Regions from separate parts of the Glutamicibacter sp. AOP5-A2-18 genome, predicted to be linked through region 3. Evidence: riboswitches for the same ligand, from Rfam matches in the RefSeq annotation. Region 3 holds a riboswitch; each other region holds the start of a gene.
The links. A riboswitch is a leader RNA that binds a small molecule or an ion and turns the genes downstream of it on or off. The one in region 3 is predicted to bind S-adenosylmethionine.
Positions count from the first base shown of each region.

Region 1: linked by a shared signal. The riboswitch ahead of ACT3RW_RS01410 (methionine ABC transporter ATP-binding protein) and the one ahead of ACT3RW_RS16995 (flavin reductase family protein) in region 3 are both predicted to bind S-adenosylmethionine.
Region 2: linked by a shared signal. The riboswitch ahead of ACT3RW_RS03390 (O-acetylhomoserine aminocarboxypropyltransferase/cysteine synthase family protein) and the one ahead of ACT3RW_RS16995 (flavin reductase family protein) in region 3 are both predicted to bind S-adenosylmethionine.
Region 4: linked by a shared signal. The riboswitch ahead of ACT3RW_RS04300 (bifunctional o-acetylhomoserine/o-acetylserine sulfhydrylase) and the one ahead of ACT3RW_RS16995 (flavin reductase family protein) in region 3 are both predicted to bind S-adenosylmethionine.

Region 1 is NZ_JBQSVW010000001.1:294,086-298,877, forward strand. Features, by position in the region: gene ggt (gamma-glutamyltransferase) at 1-667, opposite strand, end outside; gene ACT3RW_RS01405 (SDR family oxidoreductase) at 887-1,750, opposite strand; SAM riboswitch class I at 2,034-2,123, shown strand; gene ACT3RW_RS01410 (methionine ABC transporter ATP-binding protein) at 2,209-3,018, shown strand; gene ACT3RW_RS01415 (methionine ABC transporter permease) at 3,035-3,751, shown strand; gene ACT3RW_RS01420 (MetQ/NlpA family ABC transporter substrate-binding protein) at 3,792-4,604, shown strand; gene ACT3RW_RS01425 (acyl-CoA dehydrogenase family protein) at 4,760-4,792, shown strand, end outside.
Region 2 is NZ_JBQSVW010000001.1:703,814-708,605, reverse strand. Features, by position in the region: gene ACT3RW_RS03400 (HNH endonuclease signature motif containing protein) at 1-285, opposite strand, end outside; gene ACT3RW_RS03395 (cystathionine gamma-synthase) at 347-1,585, opposite strand; gene ACT3RW_RS03390 (O-acetylhomoserine aminocarboxypropyltransferase/cysteine synthase family protein) at 1,585-2,886, opposite strand; SAM riboswitch class I at 2,996-3,086, opposite strand; gene ACT3RW_RS03385 (LysR family transcriptional regulator) at 3,311-4,252, opposite strand; gene ACT3RW_RS03380 (putative oxygenase MesX) at 4,374-4,792, shown strand, end outside.
Region 3 is NZ_JBQSVW010000001.1:3,551,291-3,556,082, forward strand. Features, by position in the region: gene dnaB (replicative DNA helicase) at 1-758, opposite strand, end outside; gene ACT3RW_RS16995 (flavin reductase family protein) at 1,409-1,909, opposite strand; SAM riboswitch class IV at 2,006-2,123, opposite strand; gene ACT3RW_RS17000 (AMP-binding protein) at 2,466-4,073, shown strand; gene ACT3RW_RS17005 (PaaI family thioesterase) at 4,091-4,507, shown strand; gene ACT3RW_RS17010 (dihydrofolate reductase family protein) at 4,553-4,792, shown strand, end outside.
Region 4 is NZ_JBQSVW010000001.1:898,147-902,938, reverse strand. Features, by position in the region: gene metX (homoserine O-acetyltransferase MetX) at 1-633, opposite strand, end outside; gene ACT3RW_RS04300 (bifunctional o-acetylhomoserine/o-acetylserine sulfhydrylase) at 636-1,979, opposite strand; SAM riboswitch class IV at 2,069-2,189, opposite strand; gene ACT3RW_RS04295 (VOC family protein) at 2,362-3,006, shown strand; gene ACT3RW_RS04290 (GNAT family acetyltransferase) at 3,061-3,480, opposite strand; gene ACT3RW_RS04285 (CPBP family intramembrane glutamic endopeptidase) at 3,498-4,268, opposite strand; gene ACT3RW_RS04280 (aminoglycoside phosphotransferase family protein) at 4,342-4,792, shown strand, end outside.

The DNA of each region.
Region 1 (4,792 bases), 3.3 Mb from region 3:
TCTTGAAAATGGTGCCTACCTTTGGGGCATCACCCTCAGGCAAGAAGAGGTCGCTGGTTGAGCTGAAAGCAGCAAAGCGTTCCTTGTTATCTTGAGTTTGTTCATGGAAGGTCTTGTCCACCACAAAGCCTCGCGAGGCGACCTGAGTTGCCGGTTTGAGAACCTGCTTGAGGCTTTGTGAACCCCAGTTATCTAGCGCCCGTTGCCAGGTGGCCACGGTGCCAGGAACGCCTACTGCTACACCGCTGGTGACCAGTTCGGGGGTGAAGTTATAGGGCTTTGAGGTAGCCGGATCGATGAAGGCATCATGCGGTATTGCTGCCGGCGCGGTTTCACGCCCATCGATGGTGCTGACCTTGCCCGTGGACGCGTCGTAGTACATGAAGTAGCCGCCGCCGCCAATGCCAGCGCTGTAGGGTTCGGTGACACCTAGGGCTGCAGCGGTAGCCACCGCGGCATCAACAGCGTTGCCACCCTTACGCAATACTTCGAGTCCTGCTGCCGAAGCTTCTGGATCCACGGAAGCTACTGCGCCTCCGGTACCGGTAGCAGTCGGGGTCTTTTCTGTGTGCCTTGGGTCAGCGCTCGCCGGGAGGACTGTGAAAGCTCCTAGTCCCAAAGAAAGAATCGTTGCGCCAGCCAAAGCGCGCAAACTTGATCGTTGCATACTCTGATCTCCTGAAAGAGGTGGGGATGAAGTATGCGTCAATTTACGGGAAGTGCTCGAAGCGCTAGGGGTGTGACACGAGCCATCTTTTTAGAAGCGTTGTAATTCCGCGCAAGTGATCACAATATTTATAGTTATGACGTTAGAACTGTGGGCAGTGATCCCCGACTAGTCAGTCGGGGATCACTGCCCACTTCAGCGTTGGTGCAGCTGGTTAGTTTACTGAGCCAGAGCTTCCTTGATGGTCTTACCCAACGATGCGGTTGGACGGCCAATGAGCTGGGAAAGATCTGCCGAGTTCACTTCCAGGGCACCGTCACGAACCTGCACGTCGGTATCAACCAGGATGTCTGCAAACTGTGCTGGCACGCCGGATTCGGTGTAGATCGCAACGAGCTTCTCTGGTTCAACTTCCTGGTAATTGACCTCTTGGCCGGCGGCGGCGCCCACGGCACCGGCCAGCTGACTCAGGGTGAAGGCCTTGTCGCCACCAAGTTCGTAGATCTTGCCGGACTCATTTTCTTCGGAGAGCAATACCGCTGCGGCTGCTTCTGCGTAGTCGGCACGTGGGGCGGCGCTGATCCTGCCGTTACCTGCGGCGCCGAGAACTACGCGGCTGTTGAGGTAGCCCAGGAGCTGATCGGTGTAGTTTTCGGTGTACCAACCGTTGCGTAGCAAGACGTATTCAATGCCGGAGCCCGCCAGTAACTGTTCGGTAGCCACATGCTCTTGCGCCAGTTTCATGTTGCCGGTCAGGGCATTGGCAATAGAGGTATAAGCAATCAGCGATACGTTCACGCGCTGGGCAGCGTTGATGACGTTCTCATGCTGGGTGATGCGCTGGCCAACTTCGCTACCTGAAATCAGAAGCAACTTGTCTACGCCTTCGAGAGCTGACACCAGGCTTGCCTCGACGTTGTAGTCAGCGGCGCGGGTCTCCAGACCCTTGCCCGCCAGAGGAGCGAGTTTTTCTTCAGAACGTCCAAGGGCAACCAGTTGTGCAGGATCTGCACCGCGCTCTAATAGTGCGTTGATAACCAGTTGGCCCAGCTGTCCGGTGGCTCCTGCAATTGCAATCTTCATGTTGTCCTCTCGTTGGTCTGCAAACTAATACAACCACGTCCCTCGCGGTTCAATTCCCGACGGTCAGTCGTGCGCATGAAACCAAAAGGGGAATCAATACGTCAAGGGTCGTCGTCTTGATTCGAAACCTTTGAGGAAAGTGAAGAATTGCTACGCAAACCAAAGCAATTTTTTGACGTTGTGAGTAAGTTTTGGTGACTTCATGACTTCCGTTTACGTAATTATTGTTCGGTCATGGCCATGGAAGACAGACTTAAATCGTTCGGACCGTACAACCGAACACACACCATCCAGAGCGACTGAGAGATCTGGCTCAACGACGTCGCAGCAACCACCCGTAAGGGAGCGGTGCTACAGCCAGGACCGATGGAGTACTTTCACTTCGCGACGGGAAAGTCTGTTTAAAGACAGGTTTTCCTCGTGAAGAACGCTCCGTATAACCAAGCAGTAAAGGAGCGATGATGATTCGTCTTGAGAACGTAACAACAACATTTGGCAATGGCCAGGATCAATTCACGGCAGTTAAAGACGTGACCCTGAACATTGAAGCCGGAAGCATTCACGGGATCATCGGCTTCTCCGGTGCTGGCAAGTCAACGCTGTTGCGCAACATCAACTTACTTCAGCGCCCAACCTCCGGTCAGGTTTTTGTCGATGACGTGGAACTTACCGGACTCAGCGATGGCGATTTGCGTAAGCAACGACATGAAATCGGAATGATTTTTCAGCACTTCAATCTGCTGAACAATCGCACCGCGTTGCAGAACGTGGAACTGAATCTGAAGTTTGCTGGTGTAGCAAAAAACGAGCGTCGCGAACGCGCCTTGGAAGCTTTGGCCATTGTTGATTTGGCTGACAAGGCCAGCGCATACCCAGGACAGCTTTCAGGCGGTCAGAAGCAACGCATCTCCATTGCACGAGCGTTGGTGACCGAGCCAAAAGTCCTCTTGTGCGATGAACCGACCAGTGCAGTGGATCCGCGAACCACGACCTCGGTGCTGCAGTACCTCAGCGACATCAACGCCAGCCTCGGAATCACCACAGTTATTGTCACGCACGAAATGAACGTTATTAAGGCCATCGCAGACCGCGTCTCGGTAATGGAAGACGGTTCAGTAGTTGAAGAGTTCGCCCTGAATGAGTTGCAAGAGCCTGGCTTTGAACCCACGACGCCTATCGGACGCTATCTGATCAGCGATGAAATTACGTTGAACCGCAGCCCAAAACCCGTTTCATCCTCATCAGCTGCCCACGTAGCGCGCGTATAAAGAACCTGGATTACCAATGAACTTATCTTCACTAGTGCTGGGCACGAGCAACGGCAGTGCAGCAGCTTTTAACTTTGACCGAATTGTTGAACTGGCCCCGGAAATTTGGGTGGCCATGGCACAAACTTTCGCCATGCTTCTGGTCGCCATTCCAATTGCAATTTTGCTCGGAACGCCACTGGGGATCTGGCTGTTCTCCATGTCGCCTAATGGTCTGCGTCCCCGTCCGCGGTTGCACCAGATTGTTGACGGAATAGTGAACACCATCCGTTCCTTCCCATTCCTTATTTTGCTGATTGCCATCATCCCGTTCACCCGGTTTGTGGTGGGAACGACCATTGGAACTGCTGCCGTCATTGTTCCGCTGACGATTAACGCGATTCCTTATTTTGCACGTTTTGTGGAACAGAACATCAGCCAGCTTGGCAATGGAGTTGTTGAAGCTGCGCAGGCCATGGGTGCTACCCGCGGACAGATCATTCGCGAAGTATTACTTGTCGAGGCAAGACCTGCACTGCTCTCATCTGTCACCATCATGACGGTCAGTTTCATCTCGTACTCAGCGATGGCCGGTCTGGTAGGTGGCGGAGGTATTGGCGATTTTGCTATCCGCTACGGCTACTACCGTTACGAAACCGGCGTCATGCTCCTAGCGATCATTCTGATGATCTTGCTGGTGCACGCAGTTCAGTTTGTTGGTACTCGGCTCTCGCGTGCAGCAGACAAACGCTAAACACTTCTTCTCAACTCGCACTTTATCTAAGGAAAACATCATGGCAGTATCTCGTCGTACTTTCTTGACCTTCGCCGCTGGCTCGGCAGCACTCTTAGGACTAACCTCATGTGGTCTGGTCGGAGGCGGAGAAGCTTCCGGAACTGGGGACAAGACCATCAAGATCATTGTCACCGAATCGGCTCCGTCACAGGAGCCCACCAAGATCGCTCAGAAGCTACTGGCTGAGAAGGGTTGGAAGCTGGATGCCACGTATGTCACCGATATCGTGCAGCCAAACCACGTGGTATCTAACGGTGAGTATGATGCGAACTTCTTCCAGCACGGTGCCTACCTTGAGCAGTTCAAGAAGGACCAGAACGTGGATGTGGATCCAGCCTTCTACATGTACAGTTCACCAGCCGGCGTGTACTCGAAAAAGTACGATTCCATCAAGGAACTGCCTAACGGTGCCACCATCGCATTGCCTGTAGATACCGCTAATAATGGTCGCGCATTGGCCCTGCTTGATAAGGCAGGGGTATTGAAGGTCACGCCAAACAAGAGCGTGATTCGCCTGTCGCAGAATGACATTTTGGAGAACCCAAAGAACTTCAAGTTTGTTGAAGTTGATCAGCAGTCATTGTCCAAGACTCTGCCGGACGTTGACGCCGGATTCCTCTTTGCTCGCCTCGGCGCCGAGATTGGTCTGAACCCAGACGACGCGTTGCTCTTTGAAAAGGAAGAAGAAGCACTTCCATACATCAACATCATTGGTGCCAAACCTGGATTCATGGATACCGAGAAGGGCAAAGTCCTTGAAGAGGCTTATCACTCAGATGAGGTCAAGCAAGTGGTACGCAGATTACCTTGACGGCGCTCTAGGCACCCCATGGGACCGCGACCTGGAAGCAGATTTCGCCACCTGGAATAAGTAGGCCTTGGCCCCACGACGATAGTTGATCCGCGTCGTGGGGCCACTACTTTTTGATACTGAACTTAGATACCGATGTCCTGCAGGGAGAAGCAATGACGACAATCGCCGCGGCAACAACAGAGAGC
Region 2 (4,792 bases), 2.8 Mb from region 3:
GATGGTGTGGCCATGGGTGGCTTCGATCTGTTCCAGCGTGGGGTTGATGCCGGAGTCGGTGATGGCTTGAAAGGAGGCTTGATCAAGTTTGTGCGCGCCGGTGCGACGAAGCGCGTGGGCGGCGTGAAGCTGTGTGCGCGATTGCTGCTGGCCGAGGTGCTCGGTCAAGAGTGCAAAATAGGCCGCGTGGCCGGCGGTCAGATCTGTCTGGGACAACACAGCAGTAGCGCTGGCGGTCAGTTGGGCCGCCGTGGCCAGATCTTTGAGTGCTTGTGCTGTGTCCATGGAAACGAGTTTGCCCCGCAGTGACTGATCTGCGGGGCAAGCTCGAACGGGCTGTGGATATTTACGCGGTAGCGAAGGCGGATGCGCTCTGCCGGGTCCCTTGGGTTACGGGCTTGGCCGCGGATCGCGAGGCGTTCGACGCTGCGCGGGCGGCAATCAGTCCACGTTCCAGATCGGCGATCAGATCTTCGACCTCTTCGATGCCCACCGAGAGACGGACTAGGTTGTCCGGGATCTCCAGTTCGGTGCCAATCAGCGATGCGTGAGTCATTTCGCGCGGATAACAGACCAGCGATTCCACCCCGCCTAAGGAGACCGAGAGCTGGAAGTACTCCATGGATTCAGCGAAGGCGCGGGCGCCGGCTTCATCGGTGAGCTGCAGCGAAACAATGCCGCCAAAACCGCGCTGCTGGCGCTTGGCCAGTTCGTGCCCGGGGTGGGTTTCCAGACCCGGGTAGTACACGCGGGTCACTTCTGGCTGCGCGTCAAGCCAGCGGGCCAGCTTATCGGCGGTGGAACAGTGACGTTCCATGCGCAGGCCCAGGGTTTTCAGTCCGCGGGCGGCCAGGTAGGAATCCTGCGGTCCGGCCACCGCACCGCCGGCAAACTGCTGGTAGCCGACCGCTTCGGCCAGGGACTGGCCGCGGAAGAGGTGATCGGCCACAATTACCGCACCACCGAGCACGTCGGAGTGCCCGCCGATGTACTTGGTGGTGGAGTGAACTACCGCGTGCGCGCCGAAGTCCAGCGGGCGCTGTAGATAAGGGGTAGCGAAGGTGTTATCAACCACCAGCAGGGCACCAATTTCCTTGGCCAGCTGGGCCCAGCCGGCTAGATCGGCGATGCCAAGCAGTGGGTTGGACGGGGTTTCCACCCAGAGCAGGGCGGTATTGGGTTGCAGTGCAGCTCGCACCGAATCCAAGTTGGTGATGTCTACCGCCGAGGAGGTGATGCCCCATTTGCTGTGCAATTTGGAGATCAACCGGTTGGTGCCGCCGTAACCGTCGGCGCCCAGAACGATGTGATCGCCCGGTTCCAGCACGGCACGCAGCAGCGCATCTTCGGCGGCGATACCTGAGGCGAAGGCAAAACCGGCCGCGCCGTTTTCTAGGATGGTGAGCTGGTCTTGGAAACCATCTCGAGTGGGGTTGGAGCCGCGGGAGTATTCGTGCCCGGATCGCAGTACGTTAATACCGTCCTGGATGAAGGTGCTGGTCTGGTAGATCGGCGGAACAACGGCGCCGGTGTGTGGGTCTTTTTCCTGGCCTGCGTGTACGGCCTGAGTGTTGAAGCCAGTCATCATGCTCCTTGAGTTTGTGGGGCCAGGGCCCGGTTTAGTGCATTATCAAGCGCGCGGTTCAGGTCTGCGAGCAGATCCACAGGATCTTCAAGCCCGACCGAAAGGCGCAGGGTGGAGGCGTTCAGGCCAGCGTCGGCCAACTGATCGGCCGAGAGCCGGCAATGGGTCATGGTGGCCGGGTGCAAAATCATCGTGCGGGTGTCCCCCACGTTCGCGGCCAAACTGATCAGTTCTAGCCCATCAATCACCGGGGAAACTAGCGACGGGTGTGCCAACTCGATGGCCAGCACGCAGCCGGTGCCCTTGGGGGTGAGCTGTTGGGCCACGGTGTGGCTCGGGTGGCTGGATTGTGAGGGGTGATGGATGGCCGCGATGCCCGGGTGGCCGGAGAGCTCTTGGATCAGGGTGCTCACGCTGCGCTGTACATGCGCTGCACGCACCGGCAAAGTTTCGATGCCGGCCAAAATGCCTTGGGCGCTGGCCGGAGCTAATGCCGGACCTAGATCGTGCAGGAACTTGGAACGCACCAGCATCGCATAGGCAGCAGAGTCGTGGCGTTCGAGCAAGGAAGTATTGTTCAACCGCACGCGTGGGGCGGCAATCTGTGGCCAACGCAGCGGATCGGAGAAGTCGAACTTTCCCGAATCCACCACCACGCCGCCAAGTACCGAGCCATGGCCGGCCAGACCCTTGGTGGCCGAGTGGACCACAATATCCGCGCCAAAATCTAGCGGGCGGAAGTTCAACGGGGTGGCCAGGGTGTTATCCACGACCACCGGGATGTTGTGCTCGTGGGCGATCGCCGAAATAGCGGGAAGATCGGCCACCGTGCACAGCGGGTTGGACACGGACTCTAGGAAAAACGCGCGGGTCTCATCCTCGATGGCCCCGGCCCAGGCTGCCGGATCGGCTTGGTCAACAAAGCTGACGCGGATGCCAAAGTCGGCGAAGGAGTCGGTCAGTAGGTCCACCGTGCCGCCGTATAGCGAGGAAGACGCCACAATGTGCTTAGGTCCCTGGGTCAGCGCCAACAGGGACAGTGAAACAGCTGCCTGTCCCGAGGCGGTGGCCACCGCCTGAGCTCCACCTTCCAGCGCGGCTACACGCTGTTCGAGGATCGAAACGGTGGGGTTACCGGTGCGTGAGTACGTGAACCCGGACTGGCGCATAGCGAACTTTTCGATCGCTTCAGCATGGGATTCAAATTGGTACGCTGCGGAGTTATGTAGTGGTGGCAGCATCGGGCGGAAATCTCCGCTTGGTCGATACCCTGCGTGGACCGCGTCGGTTCCTTGGCTCATAGCTCCTTCTCGTTTCCTAGCGAGGGAGTGCACCGAAAGATGTAACCCGTACCAAAGCCCGAACACTGACTTGGTACGAGGCACAGTGCGCTTAAAAGCGTTCGGAACTGCTCCATCGTCCCTGGCATTAGCACCTTTCGGTTTCCCGATGGTTGCTGCGACGTCTTCGAGCCAGATCTCTTAGTCGCTCTTGATGGTTTGTTGTTCTTCCATGGTTCGATATCTGCCCCGGGCGGCGCAAGCGGCATTGGGCTCACGGCTTCATACAAGGTCGCCACGCTTCATATGTCGCCAAGTTGTCATGATGACACGGGGTTTACGACCTGTTTATGACGCGCCACTTTGAGCATAATCCGTGGAATCTAGCAGTTTTGCCCTGCTAGTGTGACGACTCGAAGGCTAGAGATGACACACTGTTACGGTTTTAGCCCAGCACCTCAACGTCAAAGCTGGCGACCACCGCACGCACTTCTTCCAAATAACGCTGCGCTTGATCGGTGAGCGGGATCCCGGCGTGGTCGATCCAACCGATCTCGATTCGCTCGTCGATGGACAGCGGGATGGCAACGATGGAGGGATCAAGCTCGTCGCTGATGATGCCGGTGGAGATGGTGTACCCGCCCAAGCCGATCATGAGGTTAAAGATCGTGGCGCGGTCCGAGACTTGAATTTCGCGTTGGCTTGAACGGGTGGAGAGCACCTCTTCGGAAAAGTAGAAGGAGTTGTTTGCACCCTGGTCGAAGGTAAGCCGCGGCAGGTCCTCGAGGTCTTCAAGCGTCACCTGTGCACGCGAGGCCAGCGGGTTGCTGCGCGAGATAAAAATGTGCGGATCGGCCAAGAACAGCGGATGGAAGACAAGCCTGGATTCGCGCAGCAGCTTGTCGATCACTTTCCGGTTGAAGTCGTTGCGGTACAAGATCCCAATGTCGCTACGTAGAGTGCGTACGTCCTCAATGATTTCCTCGGTGCGGGTCTCACGGAGCGAAAATTGGTACTCCTCTGCGCCGCTGGCCTGAACCATGCGCACAAAGGCATCAACCGAAAATGAGTAGTGCTGGGTGGAGACGCCCAGCAGTCGCCTTGCGGAAGGACGGCCGAGGTAGCGATGCTCCAGCAGCTCCACCTGCTCCAGGACCTGTCGGGCATAGCCGAGGAATTCCGCGCCTTCGGCGGTGAGCGTCACGCCCCTCGCGGATCGCATCAGCAAGGTGCGCCCCACTCGTGATTCGAGCTCTTTCATGGCCGCGGACATGCTGGGCTGCGCGACGTAAATTAGGTCGGCGGCACCGGAGATGGAGCCCTCGGTAGCGACCGCGGTGAAGTAGCGAAGCTGTTGCAATGTTAAACCGCTTGTTCCTTGAACCATAGATTGAGTCTATATGAATCCATAGTTATATCGAGTTACCTGATATCAATGAAGACCCTGCATGATGGACGCATCGACTTACTTTCGGCCTGCCCAGGCCCTCATCACAAGATTGGCCGCCATGGCAGACGAGTTCACTTTCAGCATTAGCACCACCAAATTCGACGAGAATTACACTCCCTGTGCCACCTCACGAGTGACCACAAACTTCGCAAATCTGGCCCGTGGTGAGAATCGCCAACAGAACCTGCGCAACGCCCTGACGATGATCAACCGTCGCTTCAATTCGCTGGCTCACTGGGACAATCCTGCCGGCGATCGTTATGAGCTCGAACTGGAAATCATCTCGGCCAACGTGCATTTTGCCGCCGAGAATGAAGAGCAGGATTTTCCGCTTCTTGAAGTTCTAGACACCATCGTTGTCGACCGCCTCACCGGTACCCGTAGCCATGGCATGGTGGGCAATAATTTCTCTTCTTACGTCCGCGATTATGACTTCAGTGTGGTGCTTCCGGCGGCCAGCAACGGCTCGGGTGCTCC
Region 3 (4,792 bases):
TTGCGGCCCATTTCCAAGGAGAAGAAGACGGTAGCCATATTGTTCTTGATGGCTGCAGAGCGTGCGAAGTCCAGTGCGAAGGTCGACTTACCGACGGCGGGACGGGCCGCGATGATGATCATCTGACCACCCTTGAGGCCCTGGGTCAGCTCATCAAATTCGTAGAAACCGGTAGGTACGCCGGTGATGCCGTCGCCTGCGTTGGCTGCGTTTTCGATTTCGTCAACGGTGCCTTCGATAATGTCCGAAAGGCGTACGTAGTCTTCACTGCTGCGGTTTTCGGCAACCTTGTAGACCTCAGCCTGAGCTTCGTTGACGATGGCATCAACTTCACCGTCTGGCGAGTAACCCATCTGAACAATGCGGGTACCGGCGTCCACCAAACGACGAAGTACTGCGCGTTCTCGTACGATTTCTGCGTAGTATCCAGCGTTCGCAGCGGTTGGGACTTGCTGGATGAGGTTGTGCAGATATGCGGCTCCACCAATACGTGAGATCTCTCCACGTTTGGTCAGTAAGTCAGCAACGGTCACCGCATCGGCTGGTTCTCCTCGACCATAAAGATCGATGATTGCTTCGTAAATGGATTCGTGAGCGGGACGATAGAAATCGGTGCCACGCAGTGCTTCAACTACGTCTGCAATGGCGTCCTTGGAGAGCATCATGCCACCGAGCACGGACATTTCCGCCTCGATGTCCTGTGGCGGCTTGCGCCCCGCGTCGGATTCCCGTGCCTCGTAAACCGGCTCAGCACTCATTACAGCCACTTCCATCCCTATTGAACCGCTGGGAAAAACTTCCTTGCCAGATGGCAACGCTCCATCATGTCAGTCGATACCGACAACTGAAAAAGCGTCTGTGGATATTTCTGTCCCAAAGTCAACACTAAGACCGTTATTTGCTCACGTAAACCTCGTTATCCACAGCGCCTGTGCATAACATGGCCTGACTTGTGGACTGCCCTGTTCACTAACTGGGGAGAACCCTGTGGATTAATAACTATTACCATTCGGTAATATGTTTTGACTTGGGTGTTTGTGTTTACACAGCTGTGGACAGAAAAATATTTTGTTGAAGCTTGCGGCACCCTTCGCAGAGTTATCAACAGCCAAAAACACCCGGAATTCGGGGTTATTAGCGATATGCACAGAGTTCTACACACATCACCCACAAGCGTGTGGATAACCCTGTGGATAGTGAGATTCTCCTAAAACCCTTAGTCACCGTAGGTTAAGCGGTTCACTTGACCCTCAAAAACGACGTCGTCCACATTTCTTTGCCCCAAGGCATCTTTTGTCCCCGTGGATAACTCACCACATCATCAAAATGCTGCCGTCACGCAAAAACGCTCCGGGTGGAACACCGTGTGTTCCGTCCGGAGCGTTTGAGCAACTAGCTAGCTGAAGTTTTAGACGAGTTCAGGAACTGGGATTGAATGAAATCGTGAATCATGGAAGATCTGTGGCGAATGTTCGGAGGCGTGGTGCCCGTGCACTTCCAAGAAGACGACCCAGTGATCTCCAGCTTCAACTTCGTTGTAGATGGAAGTCTCCAGCCACAATGTGGATTCCTCGATAAACAGCGCGCCACGATCAGTGACGGCAGTGTCTACACCACGGAAGCGGTCACCGGTCTTTGAGGCGAGCTGCGCGCACACTCCCCCATTGCGGTCGCTGAGCACTGAGACGCCAATGTGGCCAGCTTCGCGTAATTTGGGCCAGGTGTTAGAAGTTTTCTGTACTGCAAACATCACCAGCGCAGGTTCCAACGAAACACCAACGGTGAACGACGAAGCGATAATTCCGGTTTTTACACCGTCAATCTCGGCGCAAAGAGCTGCGATGCCTGAGGGGTGCTGAGCGAAAACCTTGCGGAGCGTCAGCGGGTCAAGTTCACGATTCAATGACATGGCTCGATTCCTTCTGGTCTTGCCCACGGCGCTGAAGAGACCCGAGCAAACGGTTCGGCGTCCCCGAATCCACTTCTCACTGATCATTCACGCAGTGCGCGGTACTTGTTTCAACACCATTTAGCGCGAAACCGAATCCTCACCTGGAGCACCCCACTACCGTAGAGAGGGTTGCCGATCAGCAAGCCAGGGCTTATAGCTGATGCTCTTGATTCTGTTTAAAACGATATGGGTCATGACGAAGTATCGTCAAACAAATCACTTCGTAAATCGCAATATTCAATGATTCATTCGACGCATAGGCCTACATCGAGGTGTCTGGCAGTCAATTATTCAGAAGATGTGTGATCCATAACGCAATCCGCTTATCGGTGACATCCTGCCCAGCTCGGTCACCAAGGCCACTTCAACGCTTTTCTGGGGCCGCCCACCGTAATGAAACCGGGTTCCTTTCTCTGGCGTTCAGGTTCATGCCACGATAAAAGATGCAGTGTTATGCGTCACACCATTCATTGCCTGCCGCCGTTGCCAGAGATGATGAGTGAAGGATGCCTCCATGGTAGAAATTCAGGCCAACCATTCAGAACTAACCCCGTTGCGTTTCCTTGAACGCTCGGCCGAGGCCTACCCCAGCAAGACCGCCATCATTCATGGGACTCGTAGTTATACCTACAAAGAATTCGAAACTCGGGTGCACCGTTTTGCTCAAGTACTAGCCGAGCGCATCGAACCCGGTGACCGAGTAGCGGTCTTGGCACCAAATACTCCTGAGATGTTGATGGCTCACTACGCCGTGCCGCTAGCTGGGGGTGTGCTCATCGCTCTGAACACGCGACTCTCCGCCCACGAGCTGCAGTACATCATCGACCATTCGGGAGCGAAGCTCCTCCTGGCCGATACCGAATTATTGGAGAACACCAAAACCCTGCGAGGCGAAAACCCCGGCCTGCAGGCACTGATTGAGATCACCGACGACCAGTTCACCTCCCCACGCCCGAACGTGGAAGTTGATGGAACCTTGGAGCAATTGCTGTCTACCACCAGCGACGAGAAACTGCCCTATGCGATCGCGGACGAGTGCTCTGCCATCGCCTTGAACTACACCTCGGGGACCACGGGAAAGCCCAAGGGTGTGCTCTACTCGCACCGCGGCAGCTACCTAAACTCTCTGGGTGAAGCGCACCATCAGGGCCTTAGCTCAGCGACCCGATACCTCTGGACGCTACCGATGTTTCACTGTAACGGCTGGTGTACACCTTGGGCAGTGACCGCAGTTGGTGGCACCCATCTATGCCTGCGTGGAGTGCGTGAAGATGCAGTGTGGGATGCCATCGAGAACCTCGGAACTACTCACCTGTGCGGTGCCCCGACTGTTTGCTCGATCATCGCCGACTCGACTCGGGCGCACCAACTTCAGGCTCCGCTGCGCATCACCACCGCTGGAGCTCCACCGTCCCCGGCCATCATTTCCAAGTTGCAGAAACTGGGCATCGAAGTCGTTCACGTCTATGGGCTGACCGAAGTGTATGGCCCCTACACAGTCTGCGAATACCAAGAAGAATGGGATCAGCTAGAGCCGGCCGAACGCGTGGCCAAGCTAGCCCGCCAAGGCGTCGGAATGATCACCGCGGAGTCGGCACGCATTGTTGATGAGAACATGTTCGACGTTCCTGCCGATGCCCAGACTATGGGCGAAATCGTCTTGCGCGGTAACAATGTCATGATCGGCTATTACCGAGACGAAGAAGCAACCGCACAGGCCTTTGCCGGCGGATGGTTCCACACCGGCGACTTAGGCGTCATGCATCCCGACGGCTACATTCAGGTGCGCGACAGGGCCAAAGACATCATCATTTCCGGTGGCGAAAACATCTCAACCATCGAAGTGGAACAAGCTTTGGCTTCCCACCCCGAGGTACTGGATCTGGCCGTTGTTGGCATCGCCGATGAGAAGTGGGGCGAACGTCCCGTGGCCTACGTGATCCGAGCCAGCGACTCCACCTTGAGCGCGCAAGATCTGATCGATTTCGCCAAGCAGAAACTTGCTGGCTACAAAGTTCCGCGCACCATCGTTTTCCCGCAGGATTTGCCGCGTACTTCAACGGGTAAAGTGCAAAAGAACGTACTACGAGCCCAAGCGCTTGAACAGCTTAATAAGAACTAAATGTTTTGGAGTCAGCTATGAGTTCCACCAACCAACCAATCCCCGATAAGACCAGCCGGTTCACCGATAGTGTCGGTCTTATCTTTGATGAAGTCTCAGCCACACTTGTCCGTGGGCACGCGGAGCTGAACGAAGACCACCACACACCTTGGGGAGTGGTCCACGGAGGCATTTACGCCACCATGGTTGAAAGCGCTGGCAGTGTGGGAGCCAGTTACGCGGTGGCCGAGCGCCAGCAGTTTGCCGTTGGTGTTCATAACGCCACCGACTTCCTCCGCCCCTCCACCGGAGCACATGTGCAGGTCGAGGCCAAGGCCCTTTTCCAAAGCAAAACTCAGCAGCTCTGGGACGTTGTTATTACCGATACGGCTACGGGCAAAGTACTTTCGCGCGGACAATTGCGCACCCAGAACGTAGATTTGCCCAAATCTTGAGCGTAATCTGATGGCATCTAGCGGATCAGCCTCGGGAGGCTCATTATGAGTGCCACCTATACCTTTGATGTGTTCAGTAGTCTTGATGGTTTCGGCAGTGCCGGTGGCGACTGGGGAGGATACTGGGGCAAACAAGGACCGGAGCTACTTGCTCGACGCCTTGAGCTCTACGGCCAGGAGTGCCACATGGTTTTTGGGGCGAATACTTTTCGTTTGTTCTCCCAGTTTTGGCAGGAGATTGAACAGAATCCTGAAGTTGAAGATCCTTGGGGCGTTGCCATGCAT
Region 4 (4,792 bases), 2.7 Mb from region 3:
GTCTCCGCCAGCAAAGTTCGCATCCAGCCTGATGGACTGGGTCTGCACTTGAGCGAAGGCGATCTGTTCCGCGGTGGCTTGGGCACTAGATGCCATCACCACCAGGTTTTTGACCTGCTCGGGGAATTCAACGGCGTACTCCAAGGCTCGCGCCCCACCCATGGAACCACCAATCACCGCATGCCAGGAGCTAATTCCTAGCTGCGCGGCCAGGCGCGCTTCAAGGCGCACCGAATCTTTGATGGTGACAAAGGGGAAACGCGACCCATAGGGTACACCGTGTGCGTCCGGCGAAGACGGCCCGGTGGATCCATTACAACCGCCGACCATATTAACGGCGAGAACGAAGTACTTTGTGCTGTCGATCGTGGCCCCGGGGCCGATAAAGCCGTCCCACCATCCGGGTAGGGATGAATGCCCCTGGGCGACATGTGCGTCGCCGGTCAAAGCATGCATCACCAGCACGGCGTTGGAGCCATCGGCGCTCAGCTTGCCCCACGTTTCGTAGGCGAGTTCTACCTGTGGCAGGTAGCCGCCAAACTCAAAGTGGTACTCCCCCACAGCGCTACGGCGCGTCATGCCGTCTTGGCCGTGGGCGAGCGGTGTTTCTTCGTTGGTTGCAATGGATGCCATACCTAGAGCGTTTCCTGCAATTCCTTATTCTCAAGGGCTGCCACAGCGTTAAAGCCCAACTGGAGATCGGCCAAAATGTCCTTGATATTTTCTAGTCCGACGCTCAAGCGCACCAAGCCGGGGCTTACGCCCGCGGCAAGCTGATCGGCCTCGGAGAGCTGAGCGTGGGTGGTGGACGCCGGGTGGATGGCCAGCGAGCGCACATCGCCGATGTTGGCCACATGGGAGTGCAGCTCAAGGGCGTTTACAAAGGCTTGGCCTGCCGGCGCACCGCCAGAAAGCTCAAAGGCGAGCACCGATCCGGCGCCGTGCTGGCTGTACTTCTTGGCGCGCTCAAACCATGGTGAGGAGGCTAGGCCCGCATAGGCGACCTGCTGCACTTCATCACGGGCTTCGAGCCAGTTGGCCACTTCGCGCGCGTTTTCACCGTGGCGCTCAACGCGCAGGGACAGGGTTTCTAGCCCCTGGGCGATCAAGAACGCGTTAAAAGGTGACAGCGCTGAACCCAAATCGCGCAAGAGCTGGACTCGCGTCTTGAGGATGTAGGCCAGGTTGGCGCCGAGGATGCCGTTCACGCCAAGATCGCGAGCAAAAACCAGGCCGTTGTAGGACTCGTCCGGGGTGTTAAAGCCCGGGAAGCGCTGCGGGTCCTTGGCAAAGTCAAAGTTGCCCGAGTCCACAATCACCCCGGCGATCGCGTTGCCGTGACCGCCCAGGAATTTGGTGGCCGAGTGGATGACGATGTCAGCCCCAAATTCGATCGGGCGGATCAGGTACGGAGTGGCCAAGGTGTTATCCACCAGCAGCGGCACTCCATTTTCATGGGCGATCTTGGCGATTTCTTCGATGTCCAGCACGTCTTGGCGTGGGTTGGAAATGGTTTCGCCGAAGAACGCCTTGGTGTTTGGGCGCACCGCGTCGCGCCAATCCTGCAGGTTATCCGGGTCGGCCACAAAGCTGACCTCGATGCCCAGGCGCTTAAGCGTGTGCTTAAGCAGATTCTGGGTTCCGCCATACAAACTTGGGCTGGCCACCAGGTGATCGCCGGACTCGGCGAGGTTCAGGATGGCCAAGGTGGTCGCGGCCTGTCCGGAGGACAGCAACAGCGCACCCACGCCGCCTTCTAGATCGGCGATGCGAGTTTCTACTGCGTCGGTGGTGGGGTTGCCGATGCGGGTGTAGATCGGTTCCAGTTCCTGCAGCGCAAAACGGGCTGCAGCACTTTCTGCGCTTGGGAAGACAAAGGAAGTGGTCTGGAAGATCGGTAGTGCCCGGGCACCGGTGGTTGGATCTGGGGTCTGCCCGGAGTGGATCTGACGGGTTTCAAATGACCAGTTATTGCTCATGGTTTCCTCCAAAAATAGTTCTGTGACTTTTGGGGTAGACCACTGAGAAGACACCGACAGAAAGATCCTCATGAAGGCACTTCCAGGGTTACCCGCGCTTGTCCTTAGCAGCTTTTTGCTCCTAAGGGCCAGGTCTTCACCCGGGGCACCCCACCGCGGTTGGAGGGTTGCCGCCCAGTAAGCCGGGGCTTATTACTGGGACTCATGACCTACTTCCAGTGTGCCCGAAAACCGAAGATTTTTGCAATGTGAGAGCGCAAAATGGGTAGCAATCGGTCATATTTCGCGCCAGGCGCGATTTAGGTGCAGAGAATTCGATCACCGATTAAAAATTAGGCTTGCCTAAGTAGAGACTGTCATCACATGTTGTCATGATGGGCACATGATGAGGTTAGATCACGTAAGTTATGCCTGCGGCCCAGATGGGTTGCTGCCAACCGCGCAGAGAATCTCCGAGGCCTTGGGTTTGGAGTTCGTTAAGGGAGGCGTGCATCCGCGCTTCGGAACACGTAATGTCATCTTCCCGTTGAAGCATGGTCAGTATTTGGAAGTGGTTGAAGTGCTCAACCACCCCGCCAGCGACAAGGCTCCTTTTGGCCAAGCGGTACGAGCGCGTTCTGAGCTCGGCGGCGGCTGGATGGGCTGGTGCGTTTCGGTGGACGATCTGTCCAGCGCCGAAGAACGGCTGGGCCGCAAGTCGGTTCCGGGCAACCGCAAATTCCCCGATGGTCGCGAGCTGACCTGGCAGCAGATCGGCATTAAGGGTTTGATCGCCGACCCGCAGTGCCCGTACCTGATTTCCTGGGACGAAGAAGCTAAGGATCTGCATCCTTCCAAGGCACTTGAACCGAGCGGCGCGATCAGCGAGATCACCATTGCCGGCTCGCGTGATCGTGTGCTGGAATGGTTGGGGCAACCTGAAAACGTGAATCTGGGCCCAGTAGTCATGGACTATGAGGCACCCAACGGTACCCCGGGAATCATGACGGTGACCTTCGAAACCGATAACGGTCCGGTTGTGCTGTAACAACAACATCTTTCAAAGGTAGGCGGGGACAATGGCGTCCCCACCTACCTCTTTTTATGTGCTGGCATCCAGACGCTTGCCTAGAACCACAACGTTTTGGTCCACAAATCCCAGACGCTCATAGAAATTGAGCACGGCAGCGTTTTCATTACGCACCATCAACTGCACCTTGGGCACACCACGGTCCACTAGCCAGCTTGTTGCGGCCTGAACCATTGTGCTGCCAAGCCCGGTACCCTGCTTGAGCGGATCAACGGCCACATAGTAGAGCCAGCCACGGTGCCCGTCGTGGCCCACCATCGCAGTGGCAACAACTTTGTCTTCCTCGATCACGGCCAGCACCGTGGAAGTTGGGGTATCTAAGGCACGCTGCGCATCGGCGTATGGGTCGTTCCACGGCCGGGTCAGCCCGGTGGCTTCCCACAGTGCCACGGCTTGGTTTATCTGTTGCGCGGTCAGCTGTGAAATCTGCATGCCTACAGTTTAGGGGTTTAGTTGCCGATCCCGATCGCCGGACCGATCAGGGCATAACCGACAAAGCCGATGGCATCAAGCAGGAAGTGCGCGATCACCAGTGGCATCACCCGACCGTACTTTTGATAAACCCAGCCGAACACCACGCCCATGAGCATATTGCCGATCATCGGCCCCACTCCTTGGTACAGGTGGTAACTGCCACGGATCACTGCCGAGCCGAAGATCGTAGTCCACAATCCTAGGTTCAGCTTCTTTGCGTAGGTGAACAGGAAGCCGAGCATTAGTACTTCTTCGAGGACCGCATGGCGCACCGCCGAGAGCAACAACACCGGTACGCTCCACCAGTAGTCCCCCAGGTTGGCCGCCGAGATCGCGGTAGTGATCCCCAGTGCTCGACCGGCTGCATAAACGCCTAGGGTGCCAAGCCCCATGGCTAGGAACAGACCGGCGCCAAAGAGCGCATCTTTGCCCGGGGTGCGTAGGTCAAAGCCGATCTCGCGCACCCCTCGCCCGGTGCTGCGCTTCATCAGGTAAAGGGCCAGCAGCACCGGCACCAAGGCAAAGAGGATATCGAGTAGCTGGTAGGAGAAGTCAAAAAATTCGCGGTTGCTCAGTTGGTTGTTCAGCAACGTGGTCTGTTCGTGCAACGGTCCGCGGGTGAGTTTGTCGGCGAAGCTAAGAATCGAGTACACCGCGCTTTGGCCCAAAGACAAAGCTAGGACCACAACGATCTCAAATTTCAGGATCTTTCGTGTTGGGCTTGGCCCAAATTCTTCGACACTCACGCAATAGATCATAGGCTGATTAGGCTGTGTTTGTGCTGAGGTAACCTAAAGGTAGTGAAGTAAAGGAGCATGTGTGAGTCGTCCTGCCACCAGCGAAGAACTGCGTATCGCCCGCCAATTACGCCCCGATCTTTCATGGGAAGATGCCGGAGTTAATGAGGGCGGCCAGTTCCACAAGGTAGTCATCGCCAATCCGCATTCGGTGATTCGTATGGCCCGCACTCCCCAAGCTAGCGCGCAGATGCCGCGTTCGGTGAAACTGCTGGAGCAGCTTTCCGGTCAGCTGGATTATCAGATCCCGGTGGCGACCTCGCAGATTCTGCAGGTTAACGGGCTCAGCTCGGTGGCCATGAGTTTTATCCCTGGCAGTGCCCACGAACCGCACTATGGGGATCCGAAAGTTTTGGGAAAGCTGGTTAATGATCTGGCTGCTGTTGAATTGGAACCTCTGAGCAAGTATCTGGCCGAGCCCTTTGCTTTCCGCGGTGAGTGGACCGAAAAACGCCAGCAGCAGTGTTTCGACG